DNA from 3 places in the Rhizobium sp. NPDC092011 genome. Region 2 is predicted to be linked to each of the others. Evidence: riboswitches for the same ligand, from Rfam matches in the RefSeq annotation. Region 2 holds a riboswitch; each other region holds the start of a gene.
The links. Region 2 has a riboswitch for cobalamin ahead of ACIQJ2_RS11870 (acyl-CoA thioesterase). Riboswitches for the same ligand answer to the same signal wherever they lie in the genome.
Positions count from the first base shown of each region.

Region 1: another riboswitch for cobalamin. It lies ahead of cobU (bifunctional adenosylcobinamide kinase/adenosylcobinamide-phosphate guanylyltransferase); the one in region 2 lies ahead of ACIQJ2_RS11870 (acyl-CoA thioesterase).
Region 3: another riboswitch for cobalamin. It lies ahead of ACIQJ2_RS03580 (ABC transporter substrate-binding protein); the one in region 2 lies ahead of ACIQJ2_RS11870 (acyl-CoA thioesterase).

Region 1 covers NZ_JBIVSO010000002.1:822,480-827,992, reverse strand. The annotation lists gene cobN (cobaltochelatase subunit CobN) at 1-1,357, opposite strand, end outside; gene cobW (cobalamin biosynthesis protein CobW) at 1,367-2,416, opposite strand; gene cobU (bifunctional adenosylcobinamide kinase/adenosylcobinamide-phosphate guanylyltransferase) at 2,422-2,946, opposite strand; cobalamin riboswitch at 3,087-3,487, opposite strand; gene ACIQJ2_RS12380 (chloride channel protein) at 3,671-5,467, shown strand; gene ACIQJ2_RS12375 (cobyric acid synthase) at 5,489-5,513, opposite strand, start outside.
Region 2 covers NZ_JBIVSO010000002.1:710,267-715,779, forward strand. The annotation lists gene panB (3-methyl-2-oxobutanoate hydroxymethyltransferase) at 1-103, opposite strand, end outside; gene panC (pantoate--beta-alanine ligase) at 105-980, opposite strand; gene ACIQJ2_RS11860 (SDR family oxidoreductase) at 1,292-1,996, opposite strand; gene ACIQJ2_RS11865 (LysR substrate-binding domain-containing protein) at 2,121-3,011, shown strand; cobalamin riboswitch at 3,055-3,250, shown strand; gene ACIQJ2_RS11870 (acyl-CoA thioesterase) at 3,354-4,139, shown strand; gene ACIQJ2_RS11875 (hypothetical protein) at 4,417-5,513, shown strand, end outside.
Region 3 covers NZ_JBIVSO010000001.1:735,585-741,097, reverse strand. The annotation lists gene ACIQJ2_RS03600 (autotransporter domain-containing protein) at 1-67, shown strand, start outside; gene ACIQJ2_RS03595 (class I SAM-dependent methyltransferase) at 197-1,024, opposite strand; gene ACIQJ2_RS03590 (ABC transporter ATP-binding protein) at 1,029-1,793, opposite strand; gene ACIQJ2_RS03585 (FecCD family ABC transporter permease) at 1,790-2,827, opposite strand; gene ACIQJ2_RS03580 (ABC transporter substrate-binding protein) at 2,830-3,846, opposite strand; cobalamin riboswitch at 4,009-4,265, opposite strand; gene ACIQJ2_RS03575 (GGDEF domain-containing protein) at 4,367-5,461, opposite strand.

The DNA of each region.
Region 1 (5,513 bases), 110 kb from region 2:
TGCGGCCGTCATGCCCCGAATTTGTCGTCCCCTCCGCCAGATGCCGCATCAGCGCATCGCCATCGGAAGGCAGATCGGCAACGCCATAGCCAACCGCCCGCATCGCCTTCAGCACCTCGATCGTGCCGGCCGGTGTATCGAGTCCGACGCCGTTGCCCAGGCGTCCATCGCGGTTGGGATAGTTCGCCAGAACCAGCGCGACACGGCGATCGTCGGGCGACGTGTTGCGCAGCCGCGCCCAATTGGCGGCAAGCCGCGCCGTATAGCGCATGCGATCCTCGAGCGGTTCGCTGGCGACGATATTGGCCTCGACCCTTTCGTCATAGCGAGCCGCCGCCTTGAAGGACACGGCACGGGCAAGAACACGCCCATCGACTTCAGGCAGCGCCACGTTCATGCCGAGATCACGCGCCGACAGTCCCTGCGATGATGCCTCCCACGCCTCCTTCGACGAAGCCGAGAAGATGGCCTGCAGGACGATGGCATCGCCTGTCTCCAGGACCGTCGCCTGGCGAGCCGCGCCTGGCGCCGAAACGGCAAAACCGGTGGAATTGATGACCACACCCGGCTTCAATTCGGTAAAGACGCTTTCAAGGATGCCGACAGAGACCGGATCTTTGAGGCTATAGGCAAACACCGGCAGCGGCCGCATGCCCTCGCCGATAAGCGCCTGCATCATGGCTTCGACAGGCTTTGTCTCGCCGCTCTGTACGAGAGCGCGATAAAAGGAGATCGCCACGGTCGGGGGGGCGCGTCCCTCCGGGCCTACCACTTCCGAAGTGGAAACTCTCTTCCACTCCTCGACGCCGATCACGCCCCGGCCCGGCCACCATATGCCGGCCTTCATCAGGGGCACGGCAGGCATCGGCTTCTCCGCACCCGACAATATCGCCTCGGCATAGGCGAGAAACGCGTTCGAGTTCGTCTCGCCACCCTCGATCAGATAGGACCAGAGCGCATTGAGATCATCCAGCGCGACATTGGAGAAGGGCGTCAACCCAGGATCGGGCTTTGAATCCCCCGGCAATACAGCAATCAAGACACCCCGGCGCGCCGCACAGGCGTGCAGCGCCTCCAGCGCATAGTGGAAATAGCTCGCCCCTCCCAGCGCCCGGACGATGATGAGCTTCGCATGCCGAGCCGTCCGGTCGACATAGGTATCGACCGACATCGGATGCTTGAGGCTCATCAGGCTCGCAAGCCGAAGGGAACAGTCGCCCCCGCCATGCGCTGCGGCAATCGCCGCAAGCTCGGTATCGGCGGCCGACAGAAAAAGGATATCGCCGGGCGACTGCCCAAGATCGATCGCCTCTTCGCCGTCACTGATCGTTCCCTTTTGAGCTAGGAGGAGGTGCATGGACTGACCTTAGACCAGCGCCCCGATCGCCTTGCGAACGATCGCCTCGTCCATCTCGTGCAGACCGATGACCACAAGCCGGGTTGCACGGGCTTCGCCCGGTGTCCAGGCACGATCGAAGTAGGTATCGATACGGCTACCGACTGCCTGCAGCTGCAGGCGCATGGGCTTGCCGGGGACATCGACGAAGCCCTTGAGGCGCAGTACATCATGCTCTGCGATCACGCCCTTCAGCGCATCAACGAAGGCCACAGGATCGGCAATCGGGCCGAGTTCGACGACGAAGCTGTCGAACTCGTCGTGGTCGTGCGGCGTGCCGTCCTCATGCTCAAGCTCGTGATGCGATTTGCGGTTGACGATATCGTCTTCCGTGCCGATCCCGAGACCAAGCAGGACGGCGGCCGGCACATCGCCGTTCTTCGCCTCGATGATCGTCGGCTTGCGGACGGTACGCGAGGCAACTTCGGCGCGGACGCGGCCGAGACCGTCGACATCGATCAAGTCAGTCTTGTTGAGCACGATGAGGTCGGCGCAGGTCAGCTGATCCTCGAACAATTCCTCGATCGGGCTTTCGTGGTCGAGCGAATCGTCCTCGACGCGGCGAGCCTCCACCGCATCGTGATCGTCAGCGAAGCGGCCGGCGGCAACAGCGGCGCTATCGACCACGGTGATGACGCCATCGACGGTGACGTGGGTGCGGATATCAGGCCAGTTGAAGGCTGCGACCAGTGGCTGCGGCAGCGCAAGACCCGAGGTCTCGATAACAATGTGATCCGGACGCACATCGCGCTCCAGGAGCTTCGTCATGGTGGGAATGAAATCATCGGCAACCGTGCAGCAGATGCAGCCGTTGGTCAGCTCGATGATATCGTCTTCCGTGCAGTTCTCCGCGCCGCAGCCCTTGAGCACGTCGCCGTCGACTCCGAGATCGCCGAATTCGTTGATGATCAGCGCGATCTTCTTGCCGCCGGCATTCTGCAGGAGGTTGCGGATCATCGTCGTCTTGCCGGCGCCGAGAAAGCCGGTGATGACGGTAGCGGGAATCTTTTGCTGGTTCATATGGATTAACCCTTCATTTTCAGCGGCAGACCCGCTGCGATAAAATAAACTTCGGCACTTGCCGCCGCGACCATCTGGTGCAGACGGCCGGCGTGATCGCGAAACTCGCGCGCCATGCGATTTTCCGGCACGATTCCAAGGCCCACCTCGTTGGACACGAGAACGAGCCGCGATCTCGCTTGCGGCAGGAATTTCGTAAGAGTGGCGAACTCCGACATCATGTCTCGTTCCGCCATCATCAGATTGGTCACCCAAAGCGTCAGGCAGTCCACGAGAACAGCGCGTCCTTCGGCGTCGATGGCGGCGAGCTGCGCCACGAGATCCATCGGCTCCTCATGCGTCTGCCAGAGATCGCCGCGATCGGCACGATGCTGTGCAATGCGCTCGCGCATCTCGTCATCCCACGCCTGCCCTGTCGCCACGTAGTGACGTTCGAGGCCAGTGTCCAAAATCAGGGATTCGGCGAATCTGGATTTGCCGGAGCGCGCCCCACCGAGGACGAAGACAGACCGGGAGGTCGCGGAAGACATCAGCTATTCCCGCTCCCGCACGAAAGCGCGGGTCGGCAGCGTGGCGCTGAAACCGGAAACGGGCGTCTACACGCCGAAAACTCGTCTTGTGCCACGACAACCTCCGTGCTGGCAGCGGAACTTGCGTTCCCGAAACAGGCTCTTCGCCCGGCACGCTTGGCAGGTCTCCTGGCTCGCGGATAAGGCGCCGCGACGGGGGCGGACCGAAACCGGTCGCCCCCGATCGTGCACCAGCGGATCTTTCTCACCTTCCCGGCAGACACATCATGAAAAGGCGGACGATTCGTAGAATGAGAGGCGTCCTGCCCCGATTGATCATGATGCCACGCCAGTGGCTTTTTTCGGCTTGCGGCTGTCCCGCCCGGTCGCCCCATGCAAACCGCAGACGGAATACCCTGCAAACAGAACGAAAGACCCTGACCGCTCTACAGTCGCGGGGTCGGCTGTGATGAGAACGCCCGGATTGGGTCCGCCCCTTCACATTCCCTTTTCATCCCATGCGGCAGATCGCCGCTTAGGAACCATTCGTTATGGCCGCAATGATTAGGCTTTCGCCCAGTTCAAGTCAATCAAGGGCATAGATGATGTGACGTCCGACGCATCTTGTGCGAAATCGTCGCAAATTCCCCAGAGAACGCCGGTCTTTTTGCCGTATTTCTTTGATGTTAGGAGTTTATAGAGGTTAAGCCCTCACATTCGAGTAAAAATATATCGTCCGCTCCCCATGCTACAGAAATTTCAACCTCGCCGCCTCGGCGCCTTCTCGGCCCTATTCGATCTCGGTCGATTCAGGGCGCTGCTACGCCGCGGCGAATTGGGTCTTGTTTTCGCGGGCGCGCTGGCGGGAATAGCCTCCGGCTGCGCCGTGACGGCGATGAGCTACATCTCGCGCAAGCTCCACAGCCTCATCTATGGCATAACGGACTATGAGCGCCTCAGCTCAGCCGCAGTCGCAATTCCTGACAAGTCGGTGCTGTTGATCGCACCGATCGCAGGCGGCATCATCCTCGGCATCCTTCTCTATATATTGTCGCGTACGCGCAAAAAGCCGATGGTCGACCCGATCGAAGCCAATGCGCTGCATGGCGGTCGCATGTCGCTTACCGACAGTATCATCGTTGCCGTCCAGAACCTGATCTCGAATGGCTTCGGCGCGTCCGTCGGGCTCGAGGCAGGCTACACGCAGCTGGCCGCCGGCATCGCGTCGAAGTTCGGCTACAAGATGCAGATGCGCCGCGCAGATCTGCGCATGCTCGTCGGCTGCGGTGCGGCAGGCGCTATCGCCGCCGCATTCAACGCGCCCCTGACTGGCGCCTTTTACGCCTTCGAGCTGATTATCGGCACCTATTCCATTCTGACACTGACGCCGGTCGTCGTTTCGGCGCTGATATCGACAATGATCGCCAGACTGCTCGCCGGCGACGATTTCGCCATCGATATCGGCCATTTCGGCGCGATCGTGCCAGCAGACTATCTTCCTGCCGTCCTGCTTGGCGCTTTCTGCGCCGGTATCGGCATCCTGATCATGCAAGGCGTCGCCTGGGTGGAGGAGCTGGCCCGCAAGAGCTCGATCGCAATGCCCTTCCGCCCGGCTCTCGGCGGCCTCGTCGTCGGCCTGCTGGCACTGATCTCGCCGCAGGTTCTGTCGGCCGGGCACGGCGCGTTGCATCTCAATCTGTCCACGGACGTGACGCTGGGAGCGCTCGTCGGGCTTTTCTTGCTCAAATCACTCGCCTCCGCCGTGTCGATCGGCTCCGGCTTCAGAGGCGGCCTGTTCTTCGCCTCCCTGTTCATGGGCGCATTGCTCGGCAAGATCTTCGCCTATTGCGCACCCTATCTCGATCACGCCACCCTGACACCGGTAGTCTATGCCGTGGTCGGCATGAGTTCGCTTGCCGTCGCCATCATCGGCGGTCCGCTGACCATGACGTTCCTGGCGCTGGAAATCACCGGCGATTTCCCCATCACCGCCCTCGTGCTGGCGGCGGTCATCACCTCGTCACTCGTGGTGCGCACCACCTTCGGCTACTCCTTCGCCACATGGCGTTTCCACCTGCGCGGCGAAAGCATCCGCAGCGCGCATGACGTCGGCTGGATCCGCAACCTCACCGTTGCCCGCATGATGCGCCCTGACGTTCATACGGGAAGCATCGACATGAGCATCGAGGAGTTCCGTAAGAACTTCCCGATCGGCTCGGCGCAGCGCGTCATCCTGATCGACAAGAACGAGAAATATTCCGGGATGGTTCTCGTGCCCGATGTCTATGCGAGCCCGGTCGAAAAGGATGACGAGGAGCACGGTCTTGCTGACTTCATCCGGCTTCGCAACGAATTCCTGCAGCCGCAAATGAACGCCAAGCAGGCAGCTGCGATGTTCGACCAGACAAAGAGCGAAGCACTGGTCGTGGTCAACGATCTGATCGAACGCAAGGTCATTGGTCTGCTGACGGAAAGCTATACGCTGCGGCGCTACAGCGAAGAACTCGACCGCCGTCGCCGCGAAGTTTCGGGCGAACTCTAGAACAGGCCATAGAAACCGGTTTCAGCGAACCAGGCTATCCAGCCAG
Region 2 (5,513 bases):
CAATCGGCGTCGTATAGGCTGTCAGGCTGACGATGGGGTGCGTGCCTTTCATCGCTTCGATGGCGGCAGGCGTGGTGCGCTTGGTGCGTCCGACGGTGCTCATTTCAGGCGGCCCTTTCATTGGCGGACGATTTGCGGCCGATGACACGATTGTCGAGCAGGCGGGTGGTGCCTATTCGTACGAAAAGCGCGATGAGGACGGGACTGCCTTGAAGTGTCGTCAGCGGCTCCAGCGTGTCCGGATGACGGACGGCGACCACTTCGGCAGTCGCAAGCGGCTCTGTCTCGATGAAGGCGCGCAGGGTGTCCTCGAGAGCCAAGGGTTCGTCAGCCCCAAGTGCGTAGAGCCTTTCGGCTTCCGCAAGCGCCTTCGGTACGATGACGGCGGCGGCACGCTCTTCCTTCGAGAGATAGGTGTTGCGCGAGGACAGGGCCAGGCCATCCGTATCGCGAACGGTCGGTACGGGAACGACACGAACCGGCTGGGCCAGATCCTCGACCATGCGACGGATGATCGCCACCTGCTGATAATCCTTTTCGCCGAAATAAGCGCTATCAGGCTGGACGATATTGAAAAGCTTGGTGACAACGGTTGCGACACCGGCAAAATGTCCAGGGCGGACCGCGCCTTCGAGTTCCGTGCCAAGCTTCGGCACGTCGACTACAGTTTCCATGGGGCGCGGATACATATCAGCCACTTCGGGTGCGAAGAGGAAATCGACACCTGCCTCGCGCAGCATGGCGCTGTCGCGCTCAAGATCGCGCGGATATTTCGCCAGATCCTCATTGGCGCCGAATTGCAGTGGATTGACGAAGATCGAGGTGACGACGATATCGTTCTCGGCTTTGGCGCGGGAAACCAGCTCCATATGGCCGGCATGAAGGTAGCCCATGGTCGGCACCAGGCCGATGCTGCGACCGGCTTTGCGATGTTCGCCGAGCCGTTCACGCAAGGTGGCTATCGTGCTGATGACATCCATAATGGCACTCCTCCCAAGGCAGTGCCGCCTCACACCGCCCGTTTCCGTCCCTAGAATTCGGCGGGCCGTTCTAACGTGTGCAGTGCAAAAAGGCAATTCAAGGCGCGTGATGTGGTGGGCGTGGGGATGTTGTCCAATCCGCTGCCTGTCCTGTCGGGAGGATGATATTGCAGGTGCGAGACTGGTAACTGGAAACCTCGCGTAGCTGCCTTGGATATAGCCTCGCTTCCCAAAGCATACCCCAAATGAAATCGCTCTCCGAGGCGAGGCCCGGGAGAGCGAATGCGATATGATGTCGTCTCGTGTCGAGGTTACACCGAGCGGGTCAAGCCGCCGTCGACCTTGAGGTTCTGGCCGGTGATGTAGCCGGCGCCATCCGAGGCGAGGAAGGCGACGGTGGCGGCGATTTCGGCGCTGGTGCCGTAACGCTGCATCGGCACGGTCTCGCGGCGCTCCTCGGTTGCCGGGAGGCTATCGATCCAGCCGGGCAGGACGTTGTTCATCCGCACATTGTCTGCGGCATAGGTGTCGGCGAAAATCTTGGTGTAGGAAGCAAGTCCCGCGCGGAAGACTGCCGAGGTCGGGAACATTGGCGAGGGTTCGAACGCCCAGGCGGTGGAGATGTTGACGATCGCGCCGGACTTCTGCTTCTGCATGATGGGGGCGACGAGGCGCGTCGGACGGATGACGTTCATTAGATAGACGTCTAGGCCGGTGTGCCATTGCTCGTCGGTGATCTCAAGGATCTGAGCGCGGGGGCCGTGGCCGGCGCTGTTGACGAGCACGTCGATCCGTCCCCATTTCTCCATGGTCGTGTCGACCAGTCGCTTGAGGTCGTCATTCGACTGGTTCGAGCCCGTGATGCCGATGCCGCCAAGCTCTTGTGCCAGCGCTTCACCTTTTCCGGAGGAGGACAGAATGGCTACCTTGAAACCATCGGCAGCAAGGCGTCTGGCGCTCTCCGCACCCATGCCGCTGCCGCCCGCTGTGATAACAGCCACTTTTTCTATCGACATTTTCGGTTCCTCTTTCATCTCGTTCGGATAGAGTTTCTTGCCTCAAATTTACCGATGAAATATCATCTTTCCTGCGCGTGGGCGAAGCAGTTACGCTCTTATTTGTCAGTAGAAAAACTATCGCATGGATGGCTCAGTCGGTAAACTTCCTTCTCTGAATGGTCTCAAGGCGTTCGAGGTATCTGCGCGGCATCATAGCTTCAGGCTTGCCGCCGAGGAACTCGGTGTTACGCAAGGCGCTGTGGCCCAGCAGGTGCGCGGGCTGGAGGCGGAGCTCGGAGTCAAGTTGTTCGAGCGGATGCCGCGAAGTCTTGTCTTGACGGGCGAGGGGCGTGGCTATTTCGCCGATATCAGGCGTGCCTTTGAAATCATCGCTCAGGCGACTGGCGATCTTAAGCCACAGCCCGTCAGGCTTACGATCAGCACCACGCCGACATTCGCATCGAAATGGCTGATCCCACGCCTGCCGGATTTTACGGCGCGTCATCCGGATCTCGACCTCCATATTCTCGCGACGGAGCGCATGTCTGGCTTTCAGGCCGATGGGGTGGACCTTGCCGTGCGCTATGGCAGACCACCCTTCGGTCCAGGACTGGCGACGGAGTTGCTATTCGAGCAGGAAATCATTGCGGTTTGCAGCCTGGTGCTGCTGCTTGAGCGAAAGCCGCCGACTACCTCGGAGGAGCTTGCAGGTTACGTGCTTCTGCATGATGCCCATAATTCCTGGCCGGAATTCATCGACAGGCATTTCGGAGGCGCGGCGCAGGCACCCTACAAGGGGATCAGTTTCAACCAGACCTCACACGCCATCGAAGCTGCCATTGCCGGGCAGGGCATCGTGCTTGCCAACCGGGATTTCGTTGCCCGAGACTTGGCTGAAGGGCGCCTGATACAGATCGTCGAGGGATCGCTAAGCGGTCCCTCCGATTTTTACATGGTCTGGCCACGCTACCGGAAATCGGCGGCCCTGGAGACGGTTATCGCCTGGCTGGGTGAAGAGGCGAGACGGAAATGAGGCGGTGGCCCCTGCCACGCCTTGACCGGCTCTCGAACATCGGACATTGCTGCGTTGTAACGGTTCTGCGGACCTTTGGTCCGGAGCTAAGAGGGAATCCGGTCACAATGCCGGAGCTGCCCCCGCAACTGTAAGCGGCGAGCCGTCGTCCAAGATGTCACTGAGGGAGCCTCCTTGGGAAGACGGACGGCGGTGATGAACCGTGAGCCAGGAGACCTGCCGCTACAGATAACGTCCACGGGCGGGGTGTCCCGGTGTGCCGCTTTGCGACCGGCATGTCTATGCCCGGCGCCGATGCGTCATTCCATTGCCCTGCCTTCCAATCGAGATGGTAGTGCTCTTATGTCAAATACGCCTTCCGGGGTTCACACGCAGTCTCCCACAACACTGATCGACATCGTCTTTCCAGGCGATACCAACCACCATGGCACCTTTTTCGGAGGCGCAGGCCTTGCGTTGATGGATCGCGTCGCCTTCATCTCCGCCACAAGATACGGCCGCGCGCCTTTCGTGACCGCCTCTTGCGAACGGGTTGATTTCAGACAACCGGCTCGCATCGGTCATATCGTCGAATTTACAGCGCTTCCCGTCAGGGCCGGGCGTCGTTCCCTGACGATCGAGGTGGAAATGGTTGCGGAGGCCATCGCCGGCCGGGAGCGGCATGTTTGCACACGCGGCGTCTTTCACATGGTTGCGATCCCCGAGGAGCAAAGCGCGTCTGACTGGATATTGCCACCACTTAAATCGCAAGCCGAGCCGCCCCGAAGCGAAGGCGCGGCGATGGTGGATATTGTATTTCCCGATCAGGCCAATAGCGCCGGAAAAATGTTTGGCGGCGAAGCGGTGGCCTACATGACGAAGGCTGCCTTCATTGCCGCATCGAGACTTTCCGGGAGGTTGACGGTACTGGCGTCTTCGGAGCGCATCGACTTTTCCCGCCCTATCGTCGTTGGCGAGATTGTCGAGGTTTGCGCCGAGGTCATCGAAATCGGGCGGACCTCAATGAAAGTGCAGACGGTCCTCTACTCCGAGAACCTTCTCAGCGGAGAGCGACATATCACGGCGACGGGACATTTCGTGATGGTTGCCGTTGATGCAAACCACAAGCCTGTCGTCGTCGAGCGATGAGTTTGACGCGGCGAGTGCGTGCTTCCTGATTGCCCTGGCTCATCCATCACGATGCGGTTGAAGGCATGATGTGGAAGATGATCGTCTCTCTGGCGCCGTTGCTCCAGGCTCCGCCGATCGAGCAGATTTTCGAGGAATGAAATGCCATCTGGCGTGGCCGGCGCGTCTTGGCACATATGCCTGCCATCCACCTGCTTGCGCGCGGCCCTTAGTATTCGGTTCCTAAGGCTTTCCCGGGATTAGCGCTTTTCTCAATCTTTTGCTGTTAGCTGACCGCATGGCAAAGATCGTGGCATTGGCGGCATATTTCTATCAGGCGGCCGTGGCATTCGGGCTGCTGATCGCAATAGCGCATTTGCTTGCGCCGGCGGATTACGCGGCCTACTCGCTTTTCATCACCATCAGCCAGTTTGCGGCGATCTTCTGCTTCGAATGGATCCGCCATGCCTGCAGCCGCTTCTATCCGGGTTCGACGCCCGGGAGCGAAGCACTGGAGCGAAAGGCGCTGACCGTCGAGTTTGCCGTATGCGCGATGATCTGCCTGGTCGCTGCATCCGCGTCGATCTTCTTTTCGGTTCCCCGCGAGATTGCGATGCTTGGCGCTCTTGTTGCGGTTTTGCAGGGCGGAAGCGATCTTCATCTCACCATGCTGCGCTTTCGCCAGGAGTTTCGCGCCTTTTCCCGACTGCAGGGATCCCGCGCCACCATTCTTGCCGTCGGTACGCTCGCCGGAGCAATGGTTACTCCAAACTTCACCTGCACGATCATAGGGTTGCTCGCCGGCTATGTTGCCTACGGCTCGTGGGCCATATTTCTGACCCGCGACAGTCTGCGCGAAGCGGCGCGTCTCGAGCCAGCGCTGATCCGCAAGCATTTTGTTTATGGCAGCGTTGCGGCCAGCGCCTCGGTGCTCGGTATGCTTGCGCCGTTGGGCTTGAAGTCGATCCTGACGGCGGCGTTAGGGGCGGGCGGGGCTGCAGGCGCATTGCTGGCGCTCGATCTGCTGCAGCGGCCGTTCGTGCTGATCGTTTCGGCACTGCAGGCCATTCAATATCCGGATGTGGTCGCCTCCCATGATCGCGATGGTATAACTCCTGCGTTCAGGAAACAGCTTGGAGATTACTATTCGCTGCTGACCGGCCTTACATTGATGACCGCGGCCGGCATTTTCGCCCTGTTGCAGCCCGTGGCGCATCTGGTTATTTCGGCTGGCTTGCGCGACGGATTTCTTGCAGGCGCGCCTTTTGTCGTCGGTCTTTCGGTGTGCCGCGCCCTGACATTGAACATGTCGCCGACGCCTGCGCACCTTCAGCGCCGATTGCTGATGATTTTCCTGTTGGCTTTGGTCGATTGCGTCCTGCTGAATGTCGGGAC
Region 3 (5,513 bases), on a different contig from region 2:
TAGCGGCCAGGTTGCGGCATCCGCGCAGCAACACGGGTTCAATGCCAAACTCAGCATCGGGTTCTGAGCGGCCGCCGGCAAAGTCTTCATATCGGGAGCCGGCTCCAGGAATTTTCCCAAGCCGGAAGCCTTTTCGGCCGACTACAGCATCGGCCCGAAAATCGGAATCGATTTTCGGAAAGCCTGATGCGTAGATTCAAACAGATAGAGCGACCTCTGTACCTCCAAAGGGAAGCACGGCGCTCTGGAGTGCAGGGCGGGTGCAGACGAGGACGAACCTGTGATAGACGAAGGTCCGCAGCTTGTTTCTCAGATTTGCGTTCTTCCGCTGCGCCTTCGCGATGGGTGCATGCGACTGCAATTGAACCTCCGCAAAGCCCGCAGCTTCCAAAATCGGCGCAAGCGCCTCTGCGCGCAGGCCGTCACCGAAGGGCAGCGCCTTCATGATACGCGCATGGCGGCTGCTGAGCGCGCCGTCGTAATTTCTGTCAGCACCGCAAATGCGGTCGATCAGCGCAATCAGCATCGTGGCGATCCGGCCGCCCGGTTTCGGCTGCGCCCAATCACCGTCGAAAATCACCAAGCGTCCGCCGGGTCTCAGCAGCCGGAACCATTCCTTCAGCGTCTCTTCCGGCCGCGTCAGCGTCCAGACAAGGTGGCGACAGACGATTGCGTCATAGGTCTCATCCGGCTCCATCGTGTGTTCGGCATCGGCCAGCAGGAAACGAAGGCGCGGCTTGCCCGCATGTTTCCTGCGCGCGACGGCAAGCATCGCCTCAGAAAAATCCAACGCGGTCACGTCATGGCCGAGATCGTGGATAAGCTGCGTTACCTCGCCTGTGCCGCAGGCAAGCTCCAGGACCTGCTTTGGCTGCGGGCCGAGAGCCATGCGGATCGGCTTCTGCCAGACATCGGCTTCAGCACCGGGAGCGATTTTGTGACCGAATGCGAGGTCGAAAGTCTCCGATCGTTTCGACCAATAATCGCGGATTTCTTCCTTGAGATCGAAATTTGCGCCGTCCATGAGGTCAGCCTGCCATATATTGAATGTTGCAGCGGCCATGAACCGACGACTTCTGGACATGCGCACGCACGCCAAAAACCCGCTCGATCAGCTCCTGTGTCAGCACCTCTTCCGGCGAGCCGGCGGCAACGACTTGCCCTTCCTGCAAGACCGCCAGGCTATCGCAGAACATCGCCGCCAGATTGAGATCATGCAGTGCGACGACCGACGTGACGTCAAGCTTCGAAATCAGGCCCAGTATCTCAAGCTGGTGTTGGATATCCAGGTGGTTTGTCGGCTCGTCGAGCAGCAATTCGCTGGGGGTCTGCGCAAGTGCTCTGGCGATATGAACACGCTGACGCTCGCCGCCGGACAATGTCTGCCATAGCTGGCCCGCCCGATCCTGCATGCCGACACGGGCCAGCGCGGCGAGGACCGCTGCGTCATCCAGGGCGCCCCATGAGGAAAGCGGCCCGCGGTGTGGTGTACGGCCAAGACGGACAACATCGATAACCGTCACCTGCATATCCGTGTTCGCCTGCTGCTCCACCAACGCGATGCGGCGGGCGATATCGCCGCGGGAAATTGAGGCGATGTCGTCACCACCGAGCCGGATGACGCCACTCTTCACTTTTCGCAGCCGGCAGATCAACCGCAATAGGCTGGACTTGCCGGAACCGTTCGGCCCGAGCAGGCCGAGCACCTTGCCCTTTTCCACCGCGAGGCTGATGCCATTGACAATGAGCGTATTGCCGGCGGCGAAGGTGACGTTGTCGACCGCGATACTCATGCCGTCCTCCGGGCGCGATAAAGAATGATGGCGAAGGCGGGAGCGCCGAACAAAGCAGTCACGACGCCAATCGGCAGGATCTGCTGGGGAATGATGATCCGGGAAACAATATCGGCAGCAACCATGAAGATCGCGCCGCCGAGCGCGGACGCTGGCAATAGCCGGTCATGATTGGGGCCGACCATGAAACGGGCTGCATGCGGAATGACGAGCCCGACAAAGCCGATCGAGCCGACGATGCTGACAACCGCCGCCGTCATGAAAGCCGTCGTTCCCAGAAGCACGATCTGTGCGCGGCGCACGGCGATGCCGAGCGAAGCCGCCGCGTCGGTTCCGAAAACGAAAGCGTCGAGCACGCGGACATGCGCCATGCAGACCACGAAGCCGACAATGGCGATCGGCCCAGAGAGATAGACATCCGGCCAGCGCACGCCGCTCATCGAGCCGAGAAGCCAGAACATGACACCCCTTGCCTGCTCGGCATTCGCCGACGTGGTCACGATATAGGAGGTCAGCGCATTGAAAAGCTGCGAACCGGCGACACCACACAGTATGATGCGCTCACTTGTTCCACCGACACCGGCTGCGAGCAGGCCGACGAACAGGAAAGCGGCAACCGCGCCGATGAAGGCACCGCTGGAAAGCCCCAGAACCCCGTAGCCGAGCCCGAGGATCATGATGCAAACCGCGCCCGTGGAGGCGCCGGCGGAAATGCCGAGAACATAAGGTTCCGCGAGCGGATTGCGCAGCAAGGCCTGCAGGATCACGCCGCTCAGCGCCAACGATGCGCCAGCGCTTGCCGCGACGAGCGCGCGGCTGAGACGATAGTCCCAGACGATGCCCTGATGTATCCGGCTAAGCTCGAAATCCGTTCCGAACAGCCGGTTCGACACGGCCTTTGCCGTCGTCGACAGCGGGATGGAAATCTCGCCGATCGAGACCGCAAGGCTGATCATGAAGGCCAAAAGGAGGAATGCAGCCGTGGTGAGCGCCAATAGCGCCCACCGGTCTCGCCGCTCTGCGATCAGACGCATATTTACTGCGCCAGACCAAAGGACTTGATGCCCTTGGCCAATATCTCAATGCCGTCGATGGTCCGGATGGTCGGGTTCATCGATTGCGCGTCCATCATCACGAAGTGCTTGTTCTTGACGGCGTCGAGCTGGCTAGTGACCGGGTCTTTCTCGAGGAAGGCGAGCTTGACCTTCGGATCGTCGGCCGCATAGCGGCGGCGATCCATCGCCGCGATCACGATCACCGCAGGGTTGGCCTGTGCGATGGTTTCCCACCCGACCAGCGGCCATTCCTCTTCCGTCGTCACGACATTCTTCGCACCGAGCGTTTTCAGGATATAGGCCGGAGCGCTGTTCTTGCCGGCGATATAGGCATCGCCGCTGACTTCCTTGCTGGAGAACCAGAACACGATCGGAAGGTCCTTGGCCTTTGCGCCGGCAATCGATGCGACAGCATCCGCCTCGCGCTTCTTCAGATCGGCGACCAGGGCGTCGCCGCGATCCTTGACGTCGAAGATCTGCGCGAGTTCGTTGATCTCCTGATAGACGAGATCCATCGTAAACAGCTCCTTGCGTACACCGTCACCGCCATCGGTATTGACCTTGGCGACACAATCGGTTGGCGCAACATAAGTGTTGATGTCGAGCTTGGAGAATTGGTCCCGCTTGCCGACGGAGCCCTGCGTGCCGACATGCCATTCGAACTCGGCAGCCACAAGATCCGGCTCCTTGCCGACAACGGATTCGAAGCTTGGGTCATTGTCGGCAAGCCGGGCGATCTTGCTATTGGCCTCGGCATATTGCGGCAGCACCGGACCGACCCATACCGCGGTTCCGGCGATCTTGTCGGCAAGGCCGAGCGAGAACAGGATCTCGGTCATGCCCTGGCCAATGGATACGATCTTGGCGGGCGCCTTCTGGAAGGTGACCTGCTGGCCGCAATTGTTGATGGTGAGCGGATACTGGGTTGCAGCAAAGCCGGAAGCGGCAAACCCGGTAAGCCCAAGTGCAAATGTTACGGTCGTCAAAAAATGGCGCATGAAAGGTCTCGATCGGAATGGAAATCTGGCGGCGTCAGCGCAATCGCGCTCAGGCAGACCGCAGCCGGTTAAGGAGATCCCAATCAAGGTCGAAAAACGCCCGATAATGTCGAAGGCTCAGGTCAATCATTCTCTGTCCTTTCCGAGCATCCCCGCCCGGTTGATTGGATCGTGATCGACGGCAGGTCTCCTGGCTCGCGGATATCTGACGATCATCTGCCTTCCCGCGATTGTGGTCGCAGTGGCACGGCCTCAAGCCTTCGGAGATGAACGGAACGCTGTTCACACCCGGATGATCGGCAATCCGCTTACAGTTGCGGGGGCAGCCACGGTCTAGGTCCCTTTTGGGTCGTCCTCACCGTGTTCCCTATTAATCCCCGCGGAGTCTTCCTTGGGGAACCGTCGCGTCCAGTTAAGCCGGGCGATCAGTTCCGTCAAGAAGACAGCGGTAGAAACAAGGATGCGAACGCGACACGGCGGAGTTGGCGGAACGTCGCGAAGGGCGCCGAGCTACAAGTCGCTATGCGGTTTCCGCGAGTTCGACGCGGTTTCTTCCGCCCGCCTTTGCGCGGTAAAGCGCTTTGTCGGCGGCTTCGAGAACATACTTGAAATCCGTCGATGGCTCGAACGAGCAGGCGATGCCGATGCTGGCCGTGACATGGACAGTCTCCTGCCCGAACATCAGGACCGTTGTCTCGATATCGTTGCGGATCTTCTCGGCAACAATGCCGGCGGCCCGCATATCCGTATTCGGCAACAGCACGACGATTTCCTCACCGCCATAGCGGGCGGCTATGTCGGTCTTGCGCACCGTCCGACGGATCACGTCCGCAACCCGTGCCAGGACCGTATCGCCGAAGGTGTGGCCCCAATTGTCGTTGATCTTCTTAAAATGATCGATGTCGAGCATGATGATCGAAAAGGGAACCCGCCGCATCCCGGCTTCCTTGCTGCAGCGATCACCTTCCCGCTGCAGGACACGACGGTTCGGCAGCTGCGTCAGAGGATCGAGCGTGGCTTCGTTTTCGAGAGCGCGCTGAATACCGATGCGATAGCTTTCCTTCTCAAGCAGGTCCGCCAGCAACATGACGCCGAGGATGTTGACGATCGTCACCGGCAGCGTCGCCGAGATCAGAAGTTCTCGCGCGACCGACCACGGCAGGAAAACGAGAACGACGAGAGATGTCGTCGTCGCAAGGCCGAACAGAGCCGAGCGTCTCCATCCGGTGCCGGTCAACTGTCGCGGCAAGAGTGTCAAAACATATCCTGCTGTCGCCACGATCAAAATGCCGGCAACCCCGCTCACGGCACCAAGGCCGCCAACCAGATAACGAAACACGGCCATCATGAACGCCGCAACAATGGTGCCGACGATGCCGCCATAGATCGGGGTGAGAACGAGCAGGATCGAACGTCCGTCCTGAATGACGCCGGGCATGAATCGAATGGGATCGCCCATCGACAAAATACCGCCAAGACCGAAGAGCAGTCCGACGGCGACAGATTTCAGAATGCCGCGCTCGATGGTCCGGGTGACCCAAGAATAGGCATAGACGATGATCGCCACCTGCCCCAGAACACGCACCAGGGATGGCAAATGCGCTTGAATTTCCATCAACGTACCCGATCCTCGTGCGGAGCCATTTCGAATAGCCCGGCCTGGCCAT